Regions from separate parts of the Bradyrhizobium sp. NDS-1 genome, predicted to be linked through region 2. Evidence: predicted binding sites of a transcription regulator. Region 2 holds the regulator's gene; the other holds the start of a gene.
What was found. The regulator LexA, encoded in region 2, represses DNA repair genes until DNA is damaged. The targets are predictions, from matches to a motif close to TGTTCNNNNTGTGTTCNG.

Region 1 (5,228 bases), 2.2 Mb from region 2:
CGTTCGCGCTGAACTCATTCATTGCGCCGGCACAGGCGGCGGAAACCGCCACGACGCCGCCGGGCTTCGGCGACCTCGTCAGCAAGGTCAAGCCTGCCGTCATCTCGGTCAGGGTCAAGATCGACCGCGACAACGACAAGAGCGCCATGCTGCAGCAGAACCGGATGGACCAGGACGAGGATTCTCCGTTCGATCAGTTCTCGCGGCAGTTCGGCTTCCGTGGCCCAGGCGGCATGAACGGCATGCCGCGCCAGCGCCATCAGATGGTCACGGGCGAAGGCTCCGGCTTCTTTATCTCCGCCGACGGCTATGCCGTGACCAACAACCACGTCGTCGACCAGGCCACCTCGGTCCAGGTGACGATGGACGACGGCACGAGCTATACCGCGAAGGTCGTCGGCACCGATCCCAAGACCGATCTCGCGCTGATCAAGGTCGATGGCAAGAAGGACTTTCCGTTTGTCACATTCGCCGACCAGAAGCCGCGCGTCGGCGACTGGGTGGTCGCGGTCGGCAATCCCTTCGGCCTCGGTGGCACTGTGACCGCCGGCATCGTCTCGGCCAGCGGCCGCGACATCGGCAATGGTCCCTATGACGACTTCATCCAGATCGACGCGCCCATCAACAAGGGCAATTCCGGCGGCCCGGCCTTCGACATGAATGGCAACGTGATCGGCGTGAACACGGCGATCTTCTCGCCCTCCGGCGGCTCGGTCGGCATCGGCTTCGACATTCCGGCCTCGACCGCGAAACTCGTCGTCGCGCAGCTGAAGGACAAGGGCGCGGTGACCCGCGGCTGGCTCGGGGTGCAGGTGCAGCCGGTCACCGCCGAGATCGCCGACAGCCTCGGCCTGAAGGAGGGGCGCGGCGCCATCGTCGACAATCCGCAGGACGGCAGCCCGGCGGCCAAGGCCGGCATCGAGGCAGGTGACGTCATCACCGCCGTCAACGGCACCGCGATCAAGGACTCCCGCGACCTTGCCCGCACCATCGCCACCCTGGCCCCGGGCAGCTCGGTGAAGCTCGACGTCTTCCACAAGGGCGCGACCAAGACGCTGACGCTCGCGCTCGGCGAGCTGCCGAACGAGCGGCAGGCCAAAGGCAACGGCGGCGCTGACGAGGGCAAGGGGCAGCCGAACACCGGCACACCGCGCCTCGGGCTCGGCCTGGCTCCGGCCGGTGACGTCCAGGGCGCTGGCCAGAAGGGCGTTGTCGTCACCGAAGTCGATCCGCAAGGACCGGCGGCACAGCGCGGCATCCAGACTGGCGACGTCATCCTCAATGTCGGCGGCAAGGCTGTCGCAAATGTCGGCGACGTCAGGTCGGAGCTGGCGCAGGCCAAATCGTCCGGCAAGCGCAGCGTGCTGTTGCAGGTCAAGAGCGCGGAGGCGACGAGGTTCGTGGCGGTGCCGCTCGCCTGAGACGAACATCGACAGCCAAGAATCAAAAAAGGCGGCCCTTGGGCCGCCTTTTCCGTTCGGCTTCATGACCTCCGGGAGGGGCCGTCGATAACATTCGCGTTAACGGCAGGGATGGTGACGCGGTTCATATGAAAAAGCCGTGTTCGACCGTCACAGTTCCAATGCTCGTCAGCAACGACGCTGGCGAGAGTTGCAAGCGTGGAACTTCGAACCGCGGCGCCGCTTTGTGGAACTGGCCGGTGGTTCACATTTGATCGGTGCCGACATGGATCGATTGAAGCTCTCGCTGAGGGGGGCGCTGCTCGCGGCGCCGTTCGTGCTCTGGGCTGGAAGCGCGCTCGGTCGTGACGACGGCCGCTACGCGGACTCACCCCTCAAACCGTGGTTCGACAACCTGCGCAGCCATCTCGGTCCGTGCTGCTCTGACGCCGATGGTTTTGCCGTCGCCGATCCCGACTGGGAGTCGCGGGACGGGCATTATCGTGTTCGTCTCGACGGGGAGTGGATCGATGTGCCGGACGAAGCCGTCATCACCGAGCCGAACCGCGCCGGCCGCACCATGGTTTGGCCGGTGAAGACCGCGTTCGGGATCTCGATCCGCTGCTTCATGCCGGGCAGCATGATCTGAGCCAGGTCAGCGTCAACGCTTGCTGGATTTGCGCTTCGACGATTTCCTGGTTGTCTTCTTGGTGGTCCTCTTCTTGGTCGCTTTCTTCTTCGTAGCCTTCTTCGGGACCTTCTTGCCCTTCTTGCGCGCCTTCGACAGTCCGATCGCAATCGCCTGCTTGCGACTCTTCACGCGTCCGCCACGGCCTTTGCGACCGCTTTTTGCCGTACCCTTCTTGTAGCGGCGCATCTCGCTTTCGACATCGCTGCCGGAGCTGCGCGAGTAGCGACGTTTCTTTGCCTTGCGTGCCATGCATGTTCTCCCTTGGCCGAGAAGAACCGTTCGACCCGGGGCATGGTTCCGAAAGCTGCGTACCCGACATTCCGGGCGCGGGCCGCAGCCTAGAAGGAATTTGCCAGCTCGATCTCCGCTTCCAGTACCTGGATGCGACGTGCCGCCTCGGTGAAGGACAGATCGCGCGCATATTGTGCGGGCTGATACGCCTCTTCGCTCAGCCGTTTCAGCCTCAGCGACTGCGCCCGGGTCATCTGCTCGGTGAGGAAGACCCTGGCGTTGTATTTGCCTTGAACCTGCATCTGGCTTCTCCGTCCTGAAATCGTGACTTGACTATATGTTCTTATTTTGTTCTAACAAGTCATGGACAATAGAATTAATGAAATTCGACGTAAAATCAGTGCCTTGAGGCTAGAAATGGCCGACGTCGAGGCCGCCGTGCGCGATCGCATCAACGGCGATCGCGATTGCACCGAGCAAGCCTTGGCGCAGATGGATTTGCGGCTGAAGATCAATCTGTTGGTCGGCGAATGGAAGGCTGCCGGCGGCGGCGATGTCCTGCCTGACGTCCGCGGCCGGATGCGGCTTCGTTCCGTGAAGTCGGTCGGCGATCCCAAGCGCGCGAGCACACGGCGCTGAAAGCTTGGGGGCGCCATGGAGGAAGAGCCGGACACTTACCGGATCTTGAGGTTGCGCGCCGAGATTCTCGAACTGGGCTCTGCCATCCGGCAATTGCAGCGCGCGGGTCTCGATGATGCAGCGGCCCAACTTCTGATCGGACGCAAGCGGGCGCAGCTCGAGCATCTCGTGAAGATGAATTCTGTGAGCCTCGGCTCCAAGCGCCGGCTGCAATGAGCTGATGCGGGCGCTCGCCGATACCCGCGATTCCCGATCGATCATCGAGACGAAAAAGCCCGCGCCGGCGCGGGTTTTTGAGAGGGCGCCTGAGCCTGCATGCGAAAAACTCCTGAGTTAAATTGACGCAGGCAGTCAATCGCCTTTACTACAGGAGTTCCCGACGAAGCATCTGCCCGGCTTCACCTCGCTTCAAGATTGCTTGTCCTCTGTGATGATGAACACCACGCCGGTGAGGGTCGCGCCGATCGCGAACGTCGTCACCAATGTGAGGGCAAAAACGATCGCGGCCTGGCTTCCACCGTGATCGAGCAGGCGGGCGACGGCGGGATTGCACAGGATCAGCGCGAGACTGAAGGCGAGGCCGAGGGCCGCGCCCATCATCGTATGCGTCATCAGCTTGATGAGGCCGGCAGCGGAGATCAGGTCCGACGACTTTTTTGCGCGCATGGGAACAGCATCCCGATCTGGCATGCAAACGCGGGCAATAGTTGCTGGTTCCAAATAAATGAAGGAATTGTCATCACCGGCTTCATCCGACGTTCATGCCGGCCTTGCGAGGATGGGCGCTATCAAAACGGGACATTCGATATGGGCAAGGTAGTCTTTCTTTACCGCTCACTGGCCTATCGCAACGCCGCCGCGGACATGTTGCGCAAGGCGCGCAAGCTGCCGCGAGGCGCGGAGCGAAGCGCGGCCCGCCGCTATGCCAAGGCGCTCCGCGATCTCGCCCGAACGGAAGCCTGGCTCGAAGGCCGGGTCGCGCGCGAACCGCGGATGGTGCAACGTATGACGAGCGCGGCGTCCGGCCGGAGCTTCTCCCATTCCGGCTGAATCGAAACGGAAGCTCTCGATTCTCGTCTTGACGCGCTTTCTCAACGCGAAAACGATCTCCACTTCGCTGCAAATGCTCTCTAACCGGACGCGCGCTGCAATTCGGCAGAGCCGGCCTCTTCGAATTTACCCGATACGGCCGTCGCCGCCGTCTTGCGTGTCAGCGGCACCTCCAGACGGCACAACAGGCCTTCGGCTCGCCAATCGAACCGCGCCTGTCCGCCGAGCTGGGACTCGACGCTCGCGAGCAGGCTCCGGGTGCCGAAGCCGCGAGATTTCGGAGTCATGACCAGCGGACCGCCGGATTCCTCCCAGTTCAGCGTGAGCACTTGATCTTCGACCTGCCAGCCGATCGTGAGCCGTCCCGACCTCGTCGAGAGGGCGCCGTACTTGGCTGAGTTGGTGAAGAGCTCGTGCAATGCGAGCGCCAGCGTCTGGGCCGTCGCCGGCAGCAACTGGACTTCCGGACCCGCCAACATGATCTGGCCGCCAAGCGAATAGGGCGCAAGCTCCTCGTCGATCAGCCTGGAGAGCTCGGCGCCCTGCCAGCTCGACAGCGACAGGATGGTGTGCACGCGCGCCAGCGCGTTGATGCGTCCCTCGACGGCGCTCACATAGGCCTTGACCTCGTCGGCACGGGTGAGGCGAACGATCGACTGCGCCAGAGCCAGCGCATTCTTGGCGCGATGATCGACTTCCCGCGCCAAGAGATTCTGACGCTCCTCGGCGCGCTTGCGTTCGGTGATGTCCACGGTGACGCCGCTCACGCGCACGACGCGACTGCTATCGTCCACCGTTGCTGCCGCCGTGCCAACGCACCAGCGCACCTCTCCGTCGGGCCGCATGATGCGGAACTCGGTCTCGTAGGCCCGCGCGCCCTTGTTGAACTCGGCAATCGCCTTGCGCAACTGATCGACGTCATCGGGATGCAACAGCGCCTGGACATTGGCCGGGTTGACCTCGAAGCTCTCGGGGCTGACGCCGAAGATGCGATACTGCCCCTCGTCCCACATCCAGTCGCCGCTGATCCAGTCCCAATCCCAGGAGCCCATCTTGCCGGCGGCGATCGCCATGCTGCGCCGCTGCTCGCTCTCGCGCAGCTTCGCGGTGGAGTTTTCCAGCTCCGCCGTGCGTGCGCGGACGCGATCCTCGAGCTCCTGGTTCAGCCGTTCGAGCTCGCGGGTCTTGCGGTAGAGTTCGGCAAACACCTTGATCTT
Region 2 (5,228 bases):
GAGCGTGTTCAGCGCGTTCCCGCTGTTCGACCACGAGCCTTATCGATACTGACTTGTCGAAAGCGACCCGTCGAAGGTGACTTGCCCACCGATGCTGAACTGAAAAGGACGCAATGACATCGCTCTCTCCCGGCAGCGCGGATGCGCTTCTGTTCGATCTCGGGCGCGTTGTGCTCGACATCGACTTCTCCAAGGCGATCGCCTGCTGGGCGGGACATGCCGGCTGCCGGCCCGAGGCGATCGTCGCGCGCTATGTGCGTGACGAGGCCTACCGGCTGCACGAGGTCGGCAGGATCAGCGACGAGGATTATTTCGCCTCGCTGCGCAGCTCGCTCGGAATCGGCATTTCGGACGCGCAGTTCCTCGAGGGCTGGAACGCGATCTTCGCCGGCGAGATGCCTGATATCGCCGAGCTGTTGCCGCGTGCGGCAAAGCGGATGCCGCTCTACGCATTCTCCAACACCAATCGGCCGCATGTCGATTATTTCTCGAAGGAATATGCCGGCCTGCTCGGCCATTTCCGCGAGCTGTATCTGTCGTCCAGCATCGGCCTGCGCAAACCGGATGCGGCGGCTTTCGACCATGTCGTCGCGGCGATCGGCGTCCCGGCGGAGCGCATCCTGTTTTTCGACGATCTCGCCGAGAACATCGAGGGAGCCCGGGCACGCGGCCTGACCGCCGTGCATGTCACCTCGCCGCGCGATGTCGGGAACGCATTGAAGGCACTGGGCATCTGAGGCCAGCCGGCCGTCGCCGCGGAACCGGCCTCCCGAAGGCAAAATTTGCACAGAATGGGGAACCAGTTCCCTTTGTGCATTTTTGTACAGAGTTCCGGGAACGGAATACCGCCCTTAGGACTCATGAGTCCGTTGGGACTTCTACATCGGACTTATCGACGTGCTGGGCAAAACCTATCTCACCAAGCAAGCCTCTCTCCTGCTTGAATTCGCAAGAACCACCTCGGATTCTGACCTTTCCGCCAAGCTGATCAGCAAGGCCGCCGACCTGAAATCCTTGGCCGATCCGCTACCGGACAAGGATCAAGGTCCCAAAGCTCCCGACGTCGCACTGGACGACGGCTCGGACCGACCGAGCGGGAGTTGACCGATGCTGGCCGTGGTGCTCGTCCTTCTCGTGCTCGCCATGGCCATCCTCATCCCGGTCTGTCTCGCCTTCCGGATCATGCCGCGACGGACGTGAGCTGCGTCCTCCGCTGGGGCCACGCAGGCTAAATCACCCTGCGTGCTGCTTTGCCTCGCGCCCGCACTCGGATAGAACTCTCGCCGGCCATTTATCGATGTGCTCAGCAGGAGTTTAGCCCTTGGCTTTGATGCCCGTTTCTGACGCGCTTGCCGCGGTACTGGCGGGTGCGGAGCCGCTGGCTGAACAGATGGCTCCGCTCGACGATGCCTACCATCGCGTGCTCGCGCGCGACGTCGCGGCGCGGCGCACGCAGCCGCCGCAGGCGATGTCGGCGATGGACGGCTATGCCGTCCGCGCCGCCGATGCGGCAACGATCGATTCCCGGCTGACGGTCATCGGCGAGGTCGCGGCGGGCCGTCCTTTCGCAAGAACGGTCGGCGCCGGCGAAGCCGTACGGATCTTCACCGGCGGCGTCATTCCCGACGGCGCCGACGCCGTCGTGATCCAGGAGGACACCGTCGCGGACGACAGCTGCGTCACGATCAAGCAAGCCGCGATCGCCGGACGGCACATCCGCCCGGTAGGCGTCGACTTCCGTGAAGGCGACGTCCTCTTGCGCAAGGGAACCCGGCTGACGGAGCGCGATCTCGCGCTCGCCGCCGCCATGAACTACCCCCACCTCGCCGTCTGCCGCCGTCCGAAGGTCGCGATCCTCGCCACCGGCGACGAACTGGTGATGCCGGGCTCAACGCCCGGGCACGGCCAGATCGTCTATTCCAATGGCTACGCCCTGCACGCGCTCGCCCGCAGCGAGGGCGCCGAGACCATCGACCTCGGTGTTGCCGCAGATACGCTTGCAGCCACCTCCGCCGGCATCCGCCGCGCCCGCGAGACCGAAACCGATATCCTGGTCACGACGGGCGGCGCATCTGTCGGCGACCACGATCTGGTCCAGCAAGCGCTCCGGGACGAAGGCATCTCAATGGCGTTCTGGAAGATCGCGATTCGGCCCGGCAAGCCGATGATGCACGGACGGCTCGGCGCGATGCGCGTGATCGGCCTGCCCGGCAATCCGGTGTCCTCCTATGTGTGCGCCTTCCTGTTCATGGTGCCGCTGATTCGCGCGCTGTCGGGCCGTTCGGTGATTCATCATCGCCGCGAGCGGGCCGTACTGGGCCGCGATCTCGGCGCCAACGACCAGCGCGAGGATTATCTGCGCGCGCGCCTGGAGCTGCGCGACGACGGCGCGCTCGTCGCCGTTCCCGTTAGCCATCAGGACTCCTCTCTGCTTGCGAATCTTGCTGCAGCACAGGTACTTCTCGTGCGCCCGCCGTTCGCGCCGAAGGCCGAGGCGGGCAGCCCTTGCGAGGTGCTGCGCCTCCCCGTCTGAACTGCGCGGCCACACGCATTCCGCGAACTCGCCCCTGTTCACGGTAAATTAAGCAGTTGCGGAACATGTATCGAACATATAGTGTCCGTTCATGATTTGTTTCGAGCATGTAGCGGCTTATCGCTGAATTCATCGTCTCGGAATCGAACGGCATCAACCGGGGGACTTAGGTCGAGATGTTAACGCGCAAACAATACGAGCTTCTGCGGTTCATCAGTGAACGTTTGAAGGAAAGCGGCGTGCCGCCGTCCTTCGACGAGATGAAGGATGCGCTCGACCTGCGCTCGAAGTCGGGCATCCACCGCCTGATCACCGCGCTCGAGGAGCGCGGCTTCATCCGCCGCCTGCCCAACCGCGCTCGGGCCATCGAAGTCATCAAGCTGCCGGAGCTTCAGGCTGCGGCCGGCAACCGGCGCGGCTTCACGCCGAGCGTCATCGAGGGCAATCTCGGCAAGGTGCGCGCGAGCTCCAGCCCGCCCGTCGACGAGGGCGAGCGGCCCGTCGCAGTGCCCGTGATGGGCCGCATCGCGGCCGGCACGCCGATCGAGGCGTTGCAGACCCGCAGCCACACCATCAGCGTGCCGCCCGACATGCTCGGCTCCGGCGAGCACTACGCGCTCGAAGTGCGCGGCGATTCCATGGTCGAGGCCGGCATCCTCGACGGCGACATGGCGCTGATCCAGCGCAACGAGAGCGCCGATACCGGCGACATCGTGGTGGCGCTGATCGACGACGAGGAGGCCACGCTCAAGCGCTTCCGCCGCCGCGGCGCCTCGATCGCACTCGAGCCCGCCAATGCCGCTTATGAGGTGCGCATCCTGCCGCCGAACCGCGTGAAGATTCAGGGCAAGCTGATCGGGCTTTACCGGAAGTACTGAGAGCCCTCGGCGGTCATTCGATACCCATGATTCCGACTGGAGCGGATCTGATCCGCTCCTGCTGGACAATCTTCTGGTCTTGCGCAGATTGTCCGGCCCCTCTTCAGAGGCGACGCCTCGGCGTGTCGCCACAAGCCCCCATTGCTTCGCGGTCTCGAGTCCTCGAGCAGACATGACGCATCGGCGCCCGCGCGCCGCTGACGTTGGTCCTCGCCGAATGCATTGATGTGAGCTTTGTTCCTGTCGGATTCGAAAAGATAATTTGATCGCGTCCCGCAGACCAGCCGCAGATTTGCCTACAACCAAGCAGAGCGTTGCGTGCTTCCACTCTGATAGAGGCTTGCGCCTCCGAGGGAGGCGCGGGTTGCTATCTTCGAATGAGGAGCACCCGATGTGTGACTACAGCCTGCATGCCGTTGCATCGCGCCCCGCCGAAGTCGGCGAGACGATCGTGTCGACAACGTTCCGCGGCACCTCGACGCGTGGCTTTGCTTCTGCCGCCGATCCGACCGTGGCCGTCTGTCTGCTGCCCGGGACGGAGCTCGCCTTCGCCGACAACGTCCGCTACGACAATCGCTGGATCTGGACGCGCACCGTCAATTCGCGCGTCGGCAAGTTCGGCAAGATCGATCCGCACATTCCCGATCGCCACCACGACGCGATCGAATTCCCTGACGGTAAATACGTGCTTGTGACACAACTCGTCGAAGGCCAGCGTGCCACCGTGTTGCAATTGCCGGTGACCCAGCCCGTCGGCGAGCGCGAGCACAAGCCGCAGATCATCGACGACAGCCGGTCGCCGGTCACGCGCCTGCCGATCGGCTGACGCCACCTCGACTGACAACTGGATGCCGCCAGGATTGAAGTGCCATCGCCGGCAGACGCCGGCGAGATGGCATGGTTCGTGTTTTCACGAACATCGATCGGCCCGCCCGGCGCCGCACGAAGTTTGAGCCGTCCTGCCTGAATTTTGAACGTCCGCTCCGCAGCCAAATGACCGATGCTGTCGTGGTTTGAGGCGGCGGACACGCTCGATGAAGACCTTCATTCGCGTCGTTGAACTCTGGGTGCCCGACCGGACGCGCAGGCGTCTGGAATTCGGCGGCGGCCTCTACGGCGAAGGGCTGTCCGCGTTCAAGTCCGTGAGCGAGGACCTGCACTTCGGATATGACGAGGGACTTCCCGGCAAGGCCTGGGCCTCTGGCCATCCCGTCATCCTCACGACCTTCGCCAACTCCTATTTCAAACGGACCGAGCAGGCCGTCGCGGCCGGCCTCACCTGCGGCGTGGCGGTGCCGGTGTTCGCGGGCGAATTCCTGCAAGCCGTGATGGTGCTGTTCTGCGGGGACGACGAGGCGCATGTCGGCGCGATCGAACTCTGGCACAACGATCCCGATCGCTCCCACGAGATGGCGCTCGTCAACGGCTATTACGGCATGGCGGACATGTTCGAATTCAACTCCCGCCACACCAGGTTTCCGCGCGGCTTCGGCCTGCCCGGACGCACCTGGAAGGCGGGTCTGCCGCTGATCATCAAGGACCTGCACGACGCCAAGAGCTTCCTGCGCTGGGAGGACGCGGCCAAGATCGGGATCAATTTGGGGGTCGGCGTGCCCTACCGAACCGGCACCGAGACGTGGGTTCTGACATTGCTCTCCGCGCAGGCAACCCCGATTGCGCGACGCTTCGAGATCTGGGTCCCGAACGAGGCCCGCTCAGTGCTGGTCTTTCGCGCCGGCGATTGCAGCGCGCAGACCGACCTTGCCGCGCTCTACGCGGGTAGATCCATCGGCAGGGGCGAAGGCAGCATCGGCGGC

Region 1: the regulator LexA is predicted to act here: its motif matches at 2,661-2,678, upstream of RX330_RS28580 (DUF3072 domain-containing protein).

The regions. Positions count from the first base shown of each region.
Region 1 covers NZ_CP136628.1:6,120,889-6,126,116, reverse strand. The annotation lists gene RX330_RS28595 (Do family serine endopeptidase) at 1-1,421, shown strand, start outside; gene RX330_RS28590 (hypothetical protein) at 1,687-2,049, shown strand; gene RX330_RS28585 (DUF6496 domain-containing protein) at 2,062-2,340, opposite strand; gene RX330_RS28580 (DUF3072 domain-containing protein) at 2,430-2,624, opposite strand; gene RX330_RS28575 (hypothetical protein) at 2,740-2,961, shown strand; gene RX330_RS28570 (hypothetical protein) at 2,977-3,177, shown strand; gene RX330_RS28565 (hypothetical protein) at 3,370-3,627, opposite strand; gene RX330_RS28560 (hypothetical protein) at 3,769-4,011, shown strand; gene RX330_RS28555 (HWE histidine kinase domain-containing protein) at 4,092-5,228, opposite strand, start outside.
Region 2 covers NZ_CP136628.1:3,918,738-3,923,965, reverse strand. The annotation lists gene RX330_RS18510 (alpha-hydroxy acid oxidase) at 1-52, shown strand, start outside; gene RX330_RS18505 (HAD family hydrolase) at 114-737, shown strand; gene RX330_RS18500 (hypothetical protein) at 898-1,104, shown strand; gene glp (gephyrin-like molybdotransferase Glp) at 1,322-2,533, shown strand; gene lexA (transcriptional repressor LexA) at 2,710-3,411, shown strand; gene RX330_RS18485 (hypothetical protein) at 3,803-4,237, shown strand; gene RX330_RS18480 (GAF domain-containing protein) at 4,446-5,228, shown strand, end outside.